One region of the Arthrobacter sp. AOP36-C1-22 genome, then DNA from elsewhere that is predicted to be linked to it. Evidence: riboswitches for the same ligand, from Rfam matches in the RefSeq annotation. Region 1 holds a riboswitch; each other region holds the start of a gene.
What was found. Region 1 has a riboswitch for thiamine pyrophosphate ahead of ACT3S6_RS02080 (ECF transporter S component). Riboswitches for the same ligand answer to the same signal wherever they lie in the genome.
Positions count from the first base shown of each region.

Region 2: linked by a shared signal. The riboswitch ahead of thiE (thiamine phosphate synthase) and the one ahead of ACT3S6_RS02080 (ECF transporter S component) in region 1 are both predicted to bind thiamine pyrophosphate.
Region 3: linked by a shared signal. The riboswitch ahead of thiC (phosphomethylpyrimidine synthase ThiC) and the one ahead of ACT3S6_RS02080 (ECF transporter S component) in region 1 are both predicted to bind thiamine pyrophosphate.
Region 4: linked by a shared signal. The riboswitch ahead of ACT3S6_RS10350 (ECF transporter S component) and the one ahead of ACT3S6_RS02080 (ECF transporter S component) in region 1 are both predicted to bind thiamine pyrophosphate.

Region 1 is NZ_JBQSWW010000002.1:93,559-97,400, reverse strand. Features, by position in the region: gene ACT3S6_RS02090 (LLM class flavin-dependent oxidoreductase) at 1-704, opposite strand, end outside; gene ACT3S6_RS02085 (3-oxoacyl-ACP reductase) at 707-1,471, opposite strand; TPP riboswitch at 1,796-1,891, opposite strand; TPP riboswitch at 1,949-2,058, shown strand; gene ACT3S6_RS02080 (ECF transporter S component) at 2,093-2,725, shown strand; gene ACT3S6_RS02075 (ABC transporter ATP-binding protein) at 2,722-3,842, shown strand, end outside.
Region 2 is NZ_JBQSWW010000023.1:31,950-35,791, reverse strand. Features, by position in the region: gene thiD (bifunctional hydroxymethylpyrimidine kinase/phosphomethylpyrimidine kinase) at 1-1,190, opposite strand, end outside; gene thiE (thiamine phosphate synthase) at 1,187-1,861, opposite strand; TPP riboswitch at 1,918-2,018, opposite strand; gene ACT3S6_RS12385 (aldehyde dehydrogenase family protein) at 2,098-3,537, shown strand; gene ACT3S6_RS12380 (glycine betaine ABC transporter substrate-binding protein) at 3,643-3,842, opposite strand, start outside.
Region 3 is NZ_JBQSWW010000007.1:42,265-46,106, forward strand. Features, by position in the region: gene ACT3S6_RS05845 (RrF2 family transcriptional regulator) at 1-199, shown strand, start outside; gene ACT3S6_RS05850 (globin domain-containing protein) at 288-1,469, shown strand; TPP riboswitch at 1,557-1,664, shown strand; gene thiC (phosphomethylpyrimidine synthase ThiC) at 1,661-3,460, shown strand; gene ACT3S6_RS05860 (alpha/beta fold hydrolase) at 3,679-3,842, opposite strand, start outside.
Region 4 is NZ_JBQSWW010000016.1:50,831-54,672, forward strand. Features, by position in the region: gene ACT3S6_RS10325 (Na+/H+ antiporter subunit D) at 1-253, shown strand, start outside; gene ACT3S6_RS10330 (Na+/H+ antiporter subunit E) at 250-918, shown strand; gene ACT3S6_RS10335 (monovalent cation/H+ antiporter complex subunit F) at 915-1,181, shown strand; gene mnhG (monovalent cation/H(+) antiporter subunit G) at 1,178-1,576, shown strand; gene ACT3S6_RS10345 (DUF4235 domain-containing protein) at 1,583-1,852, opposite strand; TPP riboswitch at 1,922-2,048, shown strand; gene ACT3S6_RS10350 (ECF transporter S component) at 2,102-2,722, shown strand; gene ACT3S6_RS10355 (ATP-binding cassette domain-containing protein) at 2,727-3,842, shown strand, end outside.

The DNA of each region.
Region 1 (3,842 bases):
GCATGGCGTGCCGCCAGCTGGCGGCCGGACTCGGAGGCCCCCGCCTGGAACAGGACCGGCCGGCCCTGCGGGCCCCGGGGCACGTTCAGCGGCCCGTCGACGCTGAAATGCTCGCCGTCGTGGTTGATGGGTCTGACTTTCTCGGGATCGGCGAAAAGCCCTTCCCTGTCGGCCAACACGGCGTCGTCGGCCCAGGAATCCCATAGTCCCAGCGCGACGTCGATGAACTCGGCCGCCCGGGCATAACGCTCGGGGCTGGCCGGCATGGCATCCATTGAGTGGTTGCGTGCCTCGGCGTCGAACATCGAGGTCACCACGTTCCACCCGATGCGCCCGGCGCTGATGTGGTCCAGCGACGCGAGCATCCGTGCCGCGTGGTACGGGGTGTAGAAGGTGGTGGAGACGGTGGAGATCAGCCCGATGCGGCTGGTGTTCCGTGCCATGGCGGCCAGGGCCGTCAACGGTTCGAAGAACCACCGTGGACCCACTGACGGATTCCCTGCCGAATGCCCATCGGCGAAGAACACCGCGTCGAACAGGCCGGTCTCGGCGGTCCGGGCCAGCCGTTCGTAATGCTCGATGTCCCCCAGCTGTTCGACCGCTGAGCCCGGGTGGCGCCAGGCGGCCTGGTGGTGCCCGCAGGCGTTGAGGAAGGCGTTGAAATGTAGTTGGCGTGGTGCTGTGTCGCTGCTGTGTGCGCTCATTATTAGTTCATCACCAGTCCGCCGTCGACCACCAGGTTCTGTCCGGTGACCGCACGGGCCCAGGGGGAGGCGAAGAACAGGATGGCGTCGGCGAATTCGGCGGGGGTGGTCACCTTGCGCAACGGGGTGGAGGAGGCGATGAAGTCGAAGACCTCCTCGGGGGTGGCGGCGCTGGCATCGGTGGTCCGCAGCAGGCCGCCGGAGACCATGTTCACCGAGACCTCGTGTTGGCCCAGATCGGCGGCGAGTGTGCGGGTCAGCGCCAACAGGGCGGCCTTGGAGGCGGTGTAGTCGTGGTACGGGACCACCGGGTTTTGGAAGAGGTTGGTGCCGATGTTGATGATCCGCCCGAAGCCGTGTTCGCGCATCCCCGGCAGGGCGGCCTGGGAGGTGTTCAGGGCGCCGCGGACACTGCCGGAGAACTGGGTGGTGAACTCCTCCCACCCAATGTCTGCGGCCGAGGAGCGGGCCTCGCCGTTGAAGGAGAAATCGGCCAACGCGTTGTTCACCACGGTGGTCACGGGGGAACCGAAATGGGCCTGGGCGGTCTCGAGCATGGTGGCGACCTGTGCCGGATCGGTGACATCCGCCTGGACGGCCAGGGCGCGGTCGGGCCCCAGGGTGGAGGCGAGCTCCTGAGCGGCCTGGGCGGATTGGCGGTAGTTGATGATGACGCGGGCGCCTTGCCCGGCGAAGGCCGTCACGATGTGACGGCCCAAACCGCGGGCGCCTCCGGTGACGAGGACAAGCTGGTCGGAGAGGTTCATCTGGTCTCACTTTCATGGCTGCCGAGGGCAGGGGGTGGTGGAAATGGCGAGGGGGCCCCGGAGGCGGAGTCGCCCGGGGAGAGTAAGGAATGGCGCGGCAAGCACTGTGGGCAGCATCGTTCACGTGCTGTCCTGCCCGACGGCGGAGAGCAGGCTTCGGGCAGGATTCTTGGTTGCGGTGCAGCTGGTGGGCAGACGCTAAACGCCTGGCCGGGCGGGTCCTCGACAAGCCGCCGGACGCCAGGGCGGACGCAACCTGGACAAGCTGGTACCGGGCAGTGGGGCAGCGGTCCGGCAGGACCTTCCAAAATGGGGGTCTAGGTGGAGAAACACCTGCAACATCCCTTCGCTAGTTCGAACTAGATCAGGTTCAACGGGTGTTCTCTCAGCCAGGAAATCGTGGCACCCCGTGTCACTGCACCACAGCCTACACACGTGACGTGGCGATTCGACAACTTCGTGTCCCCGTGTACAGTCTGTGCTGAACACGGGAGTCCGGTGAGCCGGGCTGAGAGGAAGCTGATCAAGCTTCGACCGTCGAACCTGATCTGGGTCATGCCAGCGCAGGGAGGCAAAACTCTGAATCCCGTGCCCTGTTCACTCAACGGAAGGGGCACGACAGTGCACTCGACAACGCCGCCATCCACCACGCCAGTACCGGCGCGGGGACGCTTTTCCTTCGACCTCAAGGACCTGGTGCTCATCGTGGTCCTGGGGGTCGTCTTCGGGTTCCTCTACTGGGCCCTGGTCCAGGCATCGGCCGGGCTGACCCTGCTGATGGGCCCGTTCGGGGACCTCTCCTCGCATCTACTCTTCGGCGGGTGGCTGATCGTCGCCCCGATCGCCGTCGCCATCATCAGACGCCCCGGCGCCGGGATCCTGGCCGAGGTCATCGCCGGCGGGGTGGAAGTCGTTTTCCTCGGTTCAACGGCGGGGCCGATGCTCTTCCTCGTGGCCGCCATTCAGGGTCTGGGCAGCGAACTGCCCTTCGCCCTGCGCCGCTACCGGTCCTTCAGCTGGGGCGTGTACGCCTGCTCGGGGCTGCTCGGGGCCGGGCTGGCCTTCGCCGTCTCGGCCTTCCGCTTCGGATGGTACGGGCAGGACTTCTTCGTCATCCGGCTCGTCGTCCAACTGCTGTCCGGTCTCATCCTCGGCGGGCTGCTGGCCCGCCGGACGGTCAACGCCCTGGCGAAGACCGGCGTGGTGGACAACTACGCCATCGGACGCGATCTGCCCACCACCGGGGGAGCATGAAACCGGTGGGCGCGGCGGTGATCGCGCTTCAGGAGGCCACGGTGCACTACCCCCGGCGGGCGGCACCGGTGCTGCAGGAGGTGTCGCTGGGCCTGGACGCCGGGGAGCAGGTCATCATCCTGGGCCCCTCGGGGGCCGGGAAATCCACGTTGCTGGCGCTGATGACCGGGGTCATCCCGCATTCGGTGGCGGCCCGCACCACCGGCCGGGTCCTCGTGGCCGGCCAGGACACCGCCCACAGCAGTGTTGCCGAGCTCTCCCGGACCGTGGGCGTCCTGGCCCAGGACCCCGAATCGGCGATGTGCATGCCCGATGTGGACCGGGAGATCGCCCTTCCGCTGGAAAACCATGCGGTGGCCCCACCCCGGATCGACGCCCTGATCGACGCGGCGCTGGAACACATCAACGGAACCGGGCTGCGAGGCAGATCCACCCGGCAGCTCTCCGGCGGTGAAGGCCAACGGGTGGCCCTGGCGGCCAGCCTGGTCGCGGAGCCCCCGGTGCTGTTGCTCGACGAACCCACCTCGATGCTCGACGCCGAGGGCATCTCCTCGGTGCGCCGGGCCATCGACCGGGCCGTGGAAACGCGCGGCCCCGCCGTCGTGCTGGTGGAACACCGCATCGACGAGTACGCGGGAACCGACGGCGTCGCGGGGCTCCCTGCCCGGGCCATCGTGCTCGATGCCGCAGGAACCCTGCTGGCGGACGGCCCCACGCCGACCGTGCTGGAGCAGTGGTCCAGACGGTTGGTGGCTGCGGGGTGCTGGACACCGCTGGACACCGAACTGCAGGCGGCCTTCGGCACCGGGGGAGGGCTGGCCTGCCCGATCATCCGGGACCGACTGCTCGGGTGGGCGCAGGACCGGCCCACGGTTCCGGCACCGGCCCGCGGCGGGGTCGTCCTATCCGCGCAGGGGCTCTCGGTCACCCGGGCCCCGGCATCGGCCAGGAAACGCCGGCGCGACCCGGAAACCATCACCGCCCAGCTGGAAGGCATCGACCTGGAACTGCATTCCGGGGAGATCACGGCCCTGCTGGGCGCCAACGGGACGGGCAAGAGCAGCCTGCTGCTGTCCCTGGCCGGGCTGCTGGCACCGCTGTCCGGCACGGTGACGGG
Region 2 (3,842 bases), on a different contig from region 1:
ACGAGCTTGGGATAGGAATCGCCGGAGGCCACCAGGTGGTTCAGGTAGGCCGAGGTGGTGGGGCTGGGTTCCGGATCGGGGGCATCTCCGAGCCGGTGCAGATGTAGATTCGCCTCCTCCTCGAGGGCGCCGACGGCCCCGGAAGCCCAGAACTGCTGCTCTTCGCGGTTCGGCGCCAACTCGGCGGCACGGGAGAGGACCCGGGAGTAGGTCCGCAGGTACAAGGAATCCTGGGCCAGATAGAAGTGGAAGTCCTCCGAGGGCAGGGTCCCGTCCCGCAGCGCACGGATGAACGGCAGATCGTCGATCCCCGAACGCAGCGGTGCCAGATCGTTCCACCAGGTGCCCAGCAAGGCCCCCGTCGTCGGGATCGCCGCACCGTCCCAGAGCGCCCCGAAATGATTCACCGGACCATGTCCTTCGCCGACCTCGAGTTCATCGGCACGGTGCAGGGCGCCTTCAAGCCACCCGCGGGCCAGCCGCAGGGCATCCCCCCAGTCCCCGCAGCGGGCCCACAGGGTAGCCAGCGCCGCGGAGAGCGAGCACCCGGTCCCATGGGTGTTCGGGGTGTCGATGCGGTCACCCTCCACGGCAGCCATGACGCCGTCGGGGCCCACGAGGGCATCCGGGCACCGGCTGCCGGTGAGGTGGCCGCCCTTGGCCAGGACCAGGACAGAATACCGCCTCGCGAGCCGGGCTGCCTGGTCCAGGACGTCGTCCCACCGGGTGCAGACCGGCTCCTCGAGCAGTGCCGCCAATTCCGCGGTGTTCGGGGTCAGGACATCGGCCCACGGGAGCAGCCGACGCAGGGCCTCCTCGGCGTCGTGCTCCAATAAGCGGTCCCCGGACGTGGAGATCAGCACCGGGTCCACCACGACGGTGGTGCCCGGGCGGGTACCCAGCCAGGCGGTGGTGGCTTCGATGACCTCGGCGGAGGCCAGCATGCCGATCTTCACCGCATCGATCCGGATATCGGCGGCGACCGTCTCAAGTTGCCGGGTGAGGAATTCCGCCGGAGGGGTATGGACCCCGGTGACCCCCCGGGTGTTCTGGGCGGTCAGTGCGGTGATCGCCGCCATCCCGTAGCCACCGCAGGCGGCAATCGATTTCAGGTCGGCCTGGATCCCGGCCCCGCCGGAGGGGTCGGCCCCGGCGATGGACAGGATGTTGGGGGTGTTCGGGGCGCTCATGCGGTCTCCGTTCGTGCTGCCCGGGTCCATTGCTGAACCAGGGCGGCAGCAGAGTCCCGGGGTTCGGCGGCGGAGCAGATGGCCCGCACGACGGCCATGCCGATGGCCCCGGCGGTGTGCGCGTCCGCGGCGTCGCCGGAGCCCAGCCCGCCGATCGCCACGCAGGGCAGCGGGGCCCGGGAGATCAACGAGGCCAGGCCGGGGAACCCCAGCGGGGTCGGGTGGTCCTTCTTGGTGGGCGTGGCCCGGACGGCCCCGGTGCCCAGATAGTCGATGGTGCCTGCCGGCAGTTCCGCTACTGCCGCGAAGTGGTCCTCGGTGCTGGCGCTGAGCCCCAGCACGGCATCGGGTCCGATGAGGGACCGGACGAGTTCGGCGGGCAGGTCCTTCTGGCCGATATGGACCCCGTCCACGCGGATCCCTGCCGCACGGGCCGCCAGGTAGACGTCCACCCGGTCGTTGAGCAGCAGCAGGGCCCGGCCCGCGGTGTGTTCGGCGCAGGCGGCCGCCTCGGCCAGGAATTCGCGGGCGGACAGGTCCTTGCAGCGCAGCTGGATGGTCCCGACCCCCGCGGCGACGGCCTCGGCCACGATGGTGGCCAAGGGCCGTCCGGCCGTGCTGGTGGAGTTGGCGACGAGGTAGATCCCGCTTCCGGGAACCGGCGCGCTCATGCGAGCACCGCCTCAACAAAGCAGTCGGTGGGTGAATGGGCCAAGGTGGGCGCATGTTGGTGCATGGGCGACATCCCTCCGCTAGTACGAACTAGATCAGGTTCTTGCCGGGTGTGCTCTCAGTCCGCGCCGGTGGCGGACACCCCGTGTCAGTGATCGTGAGCCTACAGTCCCCCACTGGGGGCGGCAAACCCACCGGCTGCCCCGCCGGCGGTGTCCACGTTAGTGTCGTACCCATGGCCATGAACCGACGTTCCCGTCCCCCAGCAGTTTCCGCGCCCGTCGTGCCGGCGGGCCCCGACGCCGAACTCCCGGCCACCGCGGCCCGCCGGCTGCGTGATGCCGCCGACTCCCGGCTGGCCCACCCCCGCAGGTTCCGCAGCGCCCAGCTCAAGGCACTCGAACGGCTGATCCAGGATCAAGAACAGACCCTATGTGACGCGTTGATGACGGATCTGGGTAAACCGGCGGCCGAATCCCGGCTGACCGAACTGGATCGGGTGAAGGCCGAAATCGATCATGCCCTGTTGCACCTGGGCGACTGGATGGCGGATGAGGCGGTGAAGGTCCCGCTGTCGCTGCAACCGGCGTCGGCCCGCGTCCAGGCGCGTCCGTTGGGCATGGTCCTGGTGATCGCCCCCTGGAACTATCCGGTCCTGTTGCTGCTCGGCCCGCTGGTCGGTGCCCTGGCGGCAGGGAACACGGTGATCCTCAAACCCTCCGAACTGGCTCCGGCCACCTCGGCGGTCATGGCCGCCCTCATCCCGCAGTACCTGGATCGGCGCGCTGTCGCGGTCCTGGAGGGGGCCGCGGAGACGACGAGCGAACTTCTGGAGATGGACTTCGACCACATCTTCTACACCGGAGGCGAACGGGTCGGGAAGATCGTGGCCCGGGCCGCGGCGGAAACGCTGACCCCGGTGACCCTGGAACTGGGCGGGAAGAGTCCGGCGGTGGTCGCCGACGGGAACTTCCCCGCCATCGCCCGGCGGTTGGCCCACGGGAAGTTCATGAATGCCGGACAGACCTGTGTCGCCCCGGACTACGTCCTGGCGGTCGGGGCCACGGCGGCGGCCGAACTGGAAAAGCAGCTGCCCAAGGCCATCGGCGCGTTCTATGGGAAGGACCCCTCGGGCAGCAAGGACTATGGACGGATCATCAACGCCTCGCACTTCGAACGTCTGGAATCCTATCTGGGGCAGGGACGGGTGGTGGCCGGGGGGACCAGCGACGCGGAGGCGAGGTACATCGCCCCCACGGTCCTGGCTGACGTCGACCCGGCGGCCCCGGTGATGACGGAGGAGATTTTCGGTCCGATCCTGCCGATCATCCAGGTCGACCGCTTCGATGATGCGGTGCGGTTCATCAACTCCCGCCCCTCACCGCTGGCCGCCTACCTGTTCAGCGAACGCCCGCGCCTGCACACCTCCTTCGAGGACCAGGTGCGGGCCGGGGCGATCGCCCATAATGTGTGCAGCATGCACCTGGCGGTCCCCGCGCTGCCCTTCGGCGGGGTGGGGGCCTCGGGGACGGGGAACTACCACGGCAAATTCGGGTTCGATACCTTCAGCCAGCAACGTCCGGTGCTGTCCAAGACCGCGATGCTCGATACGTTGCGGGCCGTCTACCCGCCCTTCGGCTGGGCCAAGCGGAAGATCATGCGTTCGATCGGCTGATCCGCCCGGCCGAGTGCCCCGACAGACGAAGGGCCCGGACCGCATTCAATGCGGTCCGGGCCCTTCGCTACGGTCGGTGCCATGGCACCTGCCGATGGATCGTGGCTACTTCTCGGTCAGCGAATCCACGTAGTCCTGGTTCTCGGAGATCCACTTGTCGACGATCGGTCCGTAGTCATCGGTGTCCGTGTCGTTGAACATGGCGTTCTCCAGGGAGAACAGGTGGTCATCGTCGATCGTGAAGTCGTTCAACCACTCGGTCAGTCCCGGGTAGGTGTCGGCGAAGTCGGCGTTGCCGTAGGAGG
Region 3 (3,842 bases), on a different contig from region 1:
CCTCGAGGGGCAGGGCGATCTCGCCCAGTGCACCACCGACGACGGCACGGCCGCCTGCCCATTGATCGCCGGTTGCCGGCTCCGCACAGCCCTGGCGCGCGCCCAGGAGGCCTTCTACCAGGAGCTGGACCACTGGTCGATCCGCGATCTGGCGTCCTCCCCGGCGCTGGTCCCCCTTCCTTTTCCCATCTCGCGATAGCCGATTTGCCCCAGTTTTCTACAAGGTGTAGAAATGTATCATAATACTTGCGGATCAGACGCAAGTAATTCGACCTCGAGGAGATTCGATGCTCTCAGAAACGTCCCGCCCCGTCGTCCAGGCGACACTTCCCGTGATTGGCGAACGGATCGGTGAGATCACCAAGAAGTTCTATGCCGGGATGTTTGCGGCACGTCCTGAACTCCTGGACGGCTTGTTCAGTCGCGCCAACCAGAAGAACGGAGCCCAGCAACAGGCCCTGGCCGGCAGCATTGCCGCCTTCGCCTCCCACCTGATCGAACACCCCGAATCGCTGCCCGAATCAGTGCTGTCCCGCATCGCCCATAAGCACACGTCGCTGGGCATCCAGCCCGACCAGTACCAGATCGTCTTCGACCACCTGTTCGCGGCCATCGCCGAGGATCTGGGCGAAGCAGCCACCGAAGAGGTCGTCGCCGCCTGGTCCGAGGTCTACTGGCTGATGGCCGACGCCCTGGTCAAGATCGAAAAGGGCCTCTACGCCGAACAGGCCAACGACCGGATCTACGCCCCATGGAAGGTCACCTCCACGGAGGCTTCCGGCCAGGATTGCATGACGTTCCGCTTCGAGCCGGCCGATGACACCGCCGTCACGGTGGCCAAGCCCGGCCAGTTCGTGAGCATCCGCGTGCCGCTGGCCGACGGGCTGCGCCAGTGCCGCCAGTACTCCCTCTCCGACAACGTCGAATCCACCACCGAGCGGGTGTTGACCACCAAGCTGGATGAAGGCGGGGAGGTCTCCCCCTTCATGCACCGCAATCTCGAGGTCGGCGACGTCGTGGAACTGTCCAACCCCTACGGTGACATCACCCTGGACATGGAGGGCGGGCCGATCATCATCGCCACCGCCGGCATCGGGTGCACCCCGAGCGCCTCGGCCCTGCAGTCGCTGGTCTCCACCGGGTCGGACCGCCAGGTGCTGGTGCTCCACGCCGAGGCCATGGAATCGAACTGGGCGCTGAAGGACCAGATGCTCGCCGCCGTGGAGCAGCTGCCCAACGTCGAGATGCGCCTGTGGCTCGAGGACACCACCGGCACCACCGCGGACCTGCAGGCCGTCGAGGGGTTCATGAACCTGACCGGCGTCGAGCTGCCCGAGGATGCCCGGATGTACCTCTGCGGTCCGCTGCCATTCATGCGTGCGGTGCGCAGCCAGGCCATCGCCGCCGGCGTGGCCCCGCGGAACATCCACTACGAGGTCTTCGGTCCCGACCTCTGGCTTGCCGCCTAGGCACGAGCCCGCTGCCCCGGAGGGGCGCCACACCGGAGCGGCCCGCGAACTGGATTAGCCAGATCGCGGGCCGCTCCGTTACGCTCGCAACGTCCACACGGGTGCCCCAGGAGGGGCTGAGATCGAGCTGCCACCGCTCGCGACCGTCGAACCTGTCCGGGTCATGCCGGCGTAGGAAGTTGAGGGCTCAAATGAGCGATTCCACAGTAAAACCCACCACCCCGTCCGCCACCGCGTGGGAACAGCACCCACAGCACCGGTTGCAGTGGATCGAGGATCCGGAACACGGCCTGCGGGTCCCGGTCACCGCGATCTGCCTGGCGGATTCCCCCGACGGCAGCGCCAACGAGCCCCATCTGGCGTATCGGACCGCCGGTCCGGGCTCCGAACCGACCGTCGGCCTCCCGCGTCCGCGCACCCGATGGATCACCGCCCGGGGTGACACCGCCGAATACGCCGGTCGCCAACGCACCCTGCACGACGACGGCCGGTCCGCCGTGCGTCGCGGGGCCGCCTCGGCAGAATGGAGCGGCACGACCCCGGTACCGAGGCGCTCGCACCAGGGGCGTACCGTCACGCAGATGCATTACGCCCGACAGGGCACCCTCACCGACGAGATGCGCTATGTGGCGCTGCGCGAGAACTGCGACGTCGAATTGGTCCGCCGCGAAGTCGCCGCCGGACGGGCGATCATCCCGGTGAACATCAACCATCCCGAATCCGAGCCGATGATCATCGGCAAGGCCTTCCTGGTCAAGATCAACGCCAACATCGGCAACTCGGCCATCACCTCCTCGATCGCCCAGGAGGTCGACAAGCTCACCTGGGCCACCCAATGGGGCGCCGATACGGTGATGGACCTGTCCACCGGCGATGACATCCACACCACCCGCGAATGGCTGATCCGCAATTCCCCGGTGCCCATCGGCACCGTGCCGATCTACCAGGCGCTGGAGAAGGTCGATGGGGATGCATCGAAACTGACCTGGGAGATCTTCCGCGACACCGTCATCGAGCAATGCGAACAGGGCGTGGACTACATGACCATTCATGCCGGGGTGCTGCTGCGCCATGTGCCCTTGAGCGCCGACCGGGTCACCGGCATCGTCTCCCGCGGTGGATCGATCATGGCCGGGTGGTGCCTGGCCCACCACCAGGAGAACTTCCTCTACACCCATTACGACGAGCTCTGCGCCATTTTCGCCCGCTACGACGTCGCCTTCTCCCTCGGTGACGGGCTGCGCCCCGGCTCCCTGGCCGATGCCAACGACGCCGCCCAGTTCGCTGAGCTCGATACCCTGGCCGAGTTGACCCGCAGGGCCTGGCAGTTCGACGTGCAGGTGATGGTGGAAGGACCCGGACATATCCCGCTGCATCTGGTCCGCGAGAACGTCGAGCGTCAGCAGGAGCTCTGCGACGGGGCGCCGTTCTACACCCTGGGTCCGCTGGTGACCGATACGGCCCCCGGCTACGACCACATCACCAGCGCCATCGGGGCCACCGAGATCGCCCGTTACGGCACGGCGATGCTCTGCTATGTGACCCCGAAGGAGCATCTGGGGCTGCCGGATAAGGACGACGTGAAGACCGGGGTGATCACCTATAAGATCGCCGCGCATGCCGCCGATGTGGCCAAGGGGCATCCCGGGGCGACGGCCCGCGACGATGCCCTGTCGGCCGCGCGCTTCGAGTTCCGCTGGAACGACCAGTTCGCCCTGGGTCTGGATCCGGCCACGGCCCAGCGGTTCCACGACCAGACGCTGCCTGCGGAGCCGGCCAAGACCGCGCACTTCTGTTCCATGTGCGGGCCGAAGTTCTGTTCGATGCGGATCTCCCAGGACATCCGCGAGGAGTTCGGGGGAACCGAACGCCAACGGGCACTGGCCGATGACATCGAAGCCGGTTTGCAGGCGAAGAGCCGTGAATTCGCGGATTCGGGGTCCAGCATCTACCTCCAGGCGACGATCCCCGTCGGCAACGGCACCGACTGATCCACCGGGTACGACGACGGCGTCCGCACGGGAGGCAACGGGCGCCTCCAACGTTCCGGGCAACTTCTGCAGCTGCTCCCCTGGCAGGAACGCAGGCGGTTGCCCGGAGCGGTCGTCGGTATATGGACTATGTCATGTAGCCGTCCACGGCCCGGAGGTGATACGGCGCGTCCGCACCTGACGCAGCGAAGCCTTGCGGAGACCGCGATCCAGACCAATCAGTCTCCAGCGGGATCCGGGTCTGCCTGGTGGAGCCCGGGAACCCGCCCGAGCCGGGGGTGGACCTCACCGCGTTCGATCCAGGCGCGGACCATCGCGTTGAAGAACAACGGATCCTCGACGCTCCATTGATGGTGCAGCCCCGGGGCCAGACGGAAGACCG
Region 4 (3,842 bases), on a different contig from region 1:
GGCCCGCCGTCCCGCCACCGGGACGACCGGCGTCAAAACCCAGCCACATCGCCTGAGCGGACGGGGGGATGCGGCCGTGCTGCCCCCGACCATGGTCTTCGCCACCGGGGTGCTGGTGGCCCTGGGGGTGGCCCTGACCATCTTCGCCGGGCCGCTCTTCGACCTGGCCGACCAGGCCTCGCAGCAGATGCTCGAACGCACGCCCTACATCGAGGCCGTCCTGGGCGCCTCCGAGACGGGAGGCGGACGATGAGCCCGCACCGGCATCCGCGTCCGGCACGGCCCTCGGAACTGCTCACCGGGGCCCGCAGCGCCCGGGCCAGGGCACGACGGCGTCGTGCCCGCTTCCTGATCGAACTTCCCCTGATGTTGTGGCTGGTCCTGGTGTGGGGCGCCCTCTGGCGGGACTTCAGCCCCGGGAACCTGATTTTCGGGTTCGTCATCGCCCTGGGGGTGGTGACGACCTTCAAACTGCCTCCCGTGGAGCTCTCCGGCCGGTTCAACCCCTGGCAGGGGCTGGTGTTCACGGTGTTGTTCCTGCGTGAAATCGTGCGGGCGAGCATCCAGGTGGTGCTCGTGGTCCTCCGGCGCGGGCCGAAGGTGCGCAACGCGGTCATCGGCATCCGCATGCGCAGCCAGGAAGACCTCATGGCCACGGTCCTGGGGCATGTGCTGACCCTCATCCCGGGGTCCTTCGTCGTGGAGATCGACCGGACGACCTCCACGCTTTACCTGCACGTGCTGGACATCAACACCGTCCAGGAGGCCGAGGACTTCCGGCGGCAGGTCAGGTCCATCGAAGCGAGGATCATCCGGATGATGGGCAGCCGGGAGGAACTGGCGGCCCTGGACGCCGAGGGCCCCGCAGGCCCCGACCCCGCAGCACGAGCGAACCGATCGATGAAGGAGCACCCATGATCATCGTCGCTGCCTGGATCGCCGGGGTCGCCCTGGCGCTTGGCGCCGTCATGGCACTGATCCGGTTGGCCAGGGGCCCGTCGATCCTGGACCGGACTCTGGCCCTGGACGTCCTGTTGATCATCATCCTGTGCGGACTCTGCGTGGACATGGTCGTGAACCGGCATCTGAACCACATCGTGTTCATCGTCGTCGGGTCGCTGGTGGCCTTCATCGGTTCGGTCACCATCGCCCGCTACGTCACCGATCGGAGGGGGCAATGATCGTGCTTGGACTGACCGAGGGCGGGACGCTGGACCAGGTCCTGGACTGGATCGTGGTGATCAGCATGGTCTCCGGGGCTCTGCTGTCCGTGGCCGCAGGCATCGGCCTGCTGCGTTTCCCGGACCTCTTCTCCCGCATGCACGCGGCCACGAAACCGCAGGTCCTGGGATTGTTCCTGATGCTGCTCTCCGTCGCCCTGCAGATCAGGGCCTGGTCCGCGGTGCCGATACTGGTGCTGGCCTGGTTCTTCCAGCTGCTCACCGCCCCGGTGACCGCCCATATGGTCGGTCGTGCCGGCTACCGGACCCGGCACCTCAAACAGGAGACGCTGGTCCTCGACGACCTCAATGAAGTGGTCTCCGAGGCCCAGCGCCGCCTGGACGAAGGCCGCTGACGAGGATCAGACCTCGTCGGCCGTGTGGTTGAAGCGGGCAATGGCCCGCTGCGTGCCACGGTTGGTCAGGACCTGGATCACTGCGGACACCACGGCGGAGACCACAGCGAACCCGAGCGCATGACGCATCGATGCCTCGGCCTGGGCTTCCTTGTCGTTCGGCTTCGGGGGGTTCTCTCCGGTGACCTTGTACCAGATGGTGTCCACGAGCTTGCCGCCGACGAAGCCGACGCCGATCGACACGACCGCGCCGACGATCTTCAATAATGCGTTCACGAACGATTCTCCCGTCGGTAGGTGATTACCTGCCCAGCATAACGCGCTGTAGACTCGGCCCTACTGAATCACCTACGACAGGGGAGCGTCGCCGACCGGCCACGGCCGGAATCTTCGACGCTGAGAGTGCGGAACACCGCAGACCCTCGAACCTGCTCCGGCTCGTACCGGCGAAGGGAGTCGAGAATCTCAGGACCCGCGGAACCGCCGCGGGGTCCTCCCCTCCTTGGACCCAAGGAGGAACACCACATGAGCAGCACCCTCTCGGCGGCACCGACCGCCCGTTACACCTGGCGCGTCGTGGACATCGTCGTCGCCTCCGTCATCGCCGTGGCCTCCGGGGTGATCTTCTGGGCCTGGAACACCACCCACCACGCCTTCGACTTCATCTTCGTGGCCTTCCCGCCCTCATCCGCCCTGCTGGCCGGAATGTGGCTCTTCCCCGCCGTCCTGGGGGCACTGATCATCCGCAAACCAGGGGCCGCACTGTTCTGCGAGATGGTAGCCGCGGTCGTTTCCTCGCTCCTGGGCTCCGAATACGGCTGGACGGTCTGGGCCTCGGGGATCATCCAGGGCCTCGGCGCCGAAATCGTCTTCGCCGTGCTGCTCTACCGCCGCTGGTCGCTGCCGGTGGCGCTGTTCGCCGGGCTGCTGACCGGGATCTTCGGTGGAGTGAACGACGCCTTCGTCTTCTCCTGGTTCCCCGACTACACCGAGAGCATGAAACTGGCCTATGTGGTGTTCATGGCCATTTCGGGCCTGGTCATCGCCGGATTGGGATCCTGGGCACTGACCCGGGCCCTGTCGCGAACCGGGGCCTTGTCCTCGATGGCGTCGCGGAAGGCCGCCCAGGAACGGGTCCTGGGTTGAACCGATGACACATGATGCACCGACCGGGGCCCGGGGCCCTTCACCGGCCACCGGGGTCGGCGACGTCCGCGCGGCGGCGGTCAGGGCCAGCGGTTGGGGATGGCAGCATGCCGGACGCGAGGAGCCCGCCGTGCTGGGGCTGGACCTGGACATCGACGCCGGGGAGAAGGTGTTGCTCGTCGGCCCGTCTGGGGCCGGTAAATCGACCCTCATGCATGCCCTGGCCGGGGTGTTGCAGGACGATGAGGACAACGCCTCCGCAGGGGAACTGCTCATCGATGGCCGACCCGCCGCGGCCGCCCACGGCCGGACCGGGCTGATGCAGCAGGACCCCGAGACCCAGATCGTCCAGGCCCGGGTGGGGGACGACGTCGCCTTCGGGGCGGAAAACCTTTCGGTGGATCCGGAACTGATCTGGCCCCGCGTCATCGAATCCCTGCACGCCGTCGGGCTCAGCCTGCCCCTGGACCACCCCACCTCCTCCCTGTCGGGGGGACAGAAGCAACGACTGGCCCTGGCCGGGATCCTGGCCATGCGCCCGGGACTGGTCCTGCTGGACGAACCCACCGCGAACCTCGACCCCGAGGGGGTGCTGGAGGTCCGTGACGCAGTGATCGACGCCGTGGGCGCCAGCGGGGCGACGATGATCATCGTCGAACACCGGCTGGCGGCCTGGGCCGACGCCGTGGACCGCGTGATCGTCCTGGAGCCCGGCGGCGGCATCGCCTACCAGGGCACACCGGCCCGGCTCTTCGCCCCCGGACCCATCCGGGACCGGCTCATCGACGCCGGGGTCTGGGTTCCCGGCCACACTCCCGTGCTGCCGGCCCGGCTGAAGCCGGCAGCACCGGCCGCCGGCCTGTTGAGGGGACGGGGGTTGGCCGTGTCCAGAACGGCCCAGGGTCCTGCCGCCGTATCGGGTCTTGACCTGCGGATCGACGCCGGGCAGGCGCTGTGCATCACCGGGGCCAACGGGGCGGGCAAATCAACACTGGCGTTGACCCTGGCCGGGCTGCTGCCCGAACGGGCCGGCAGCGTCGCCGCCCTGCCGGGCCTCAGCGGCGACCAGGGCGCCGCGGGGGCCTCCGACCCCGGGGACGCCGACCGGCCCTACCGGTGG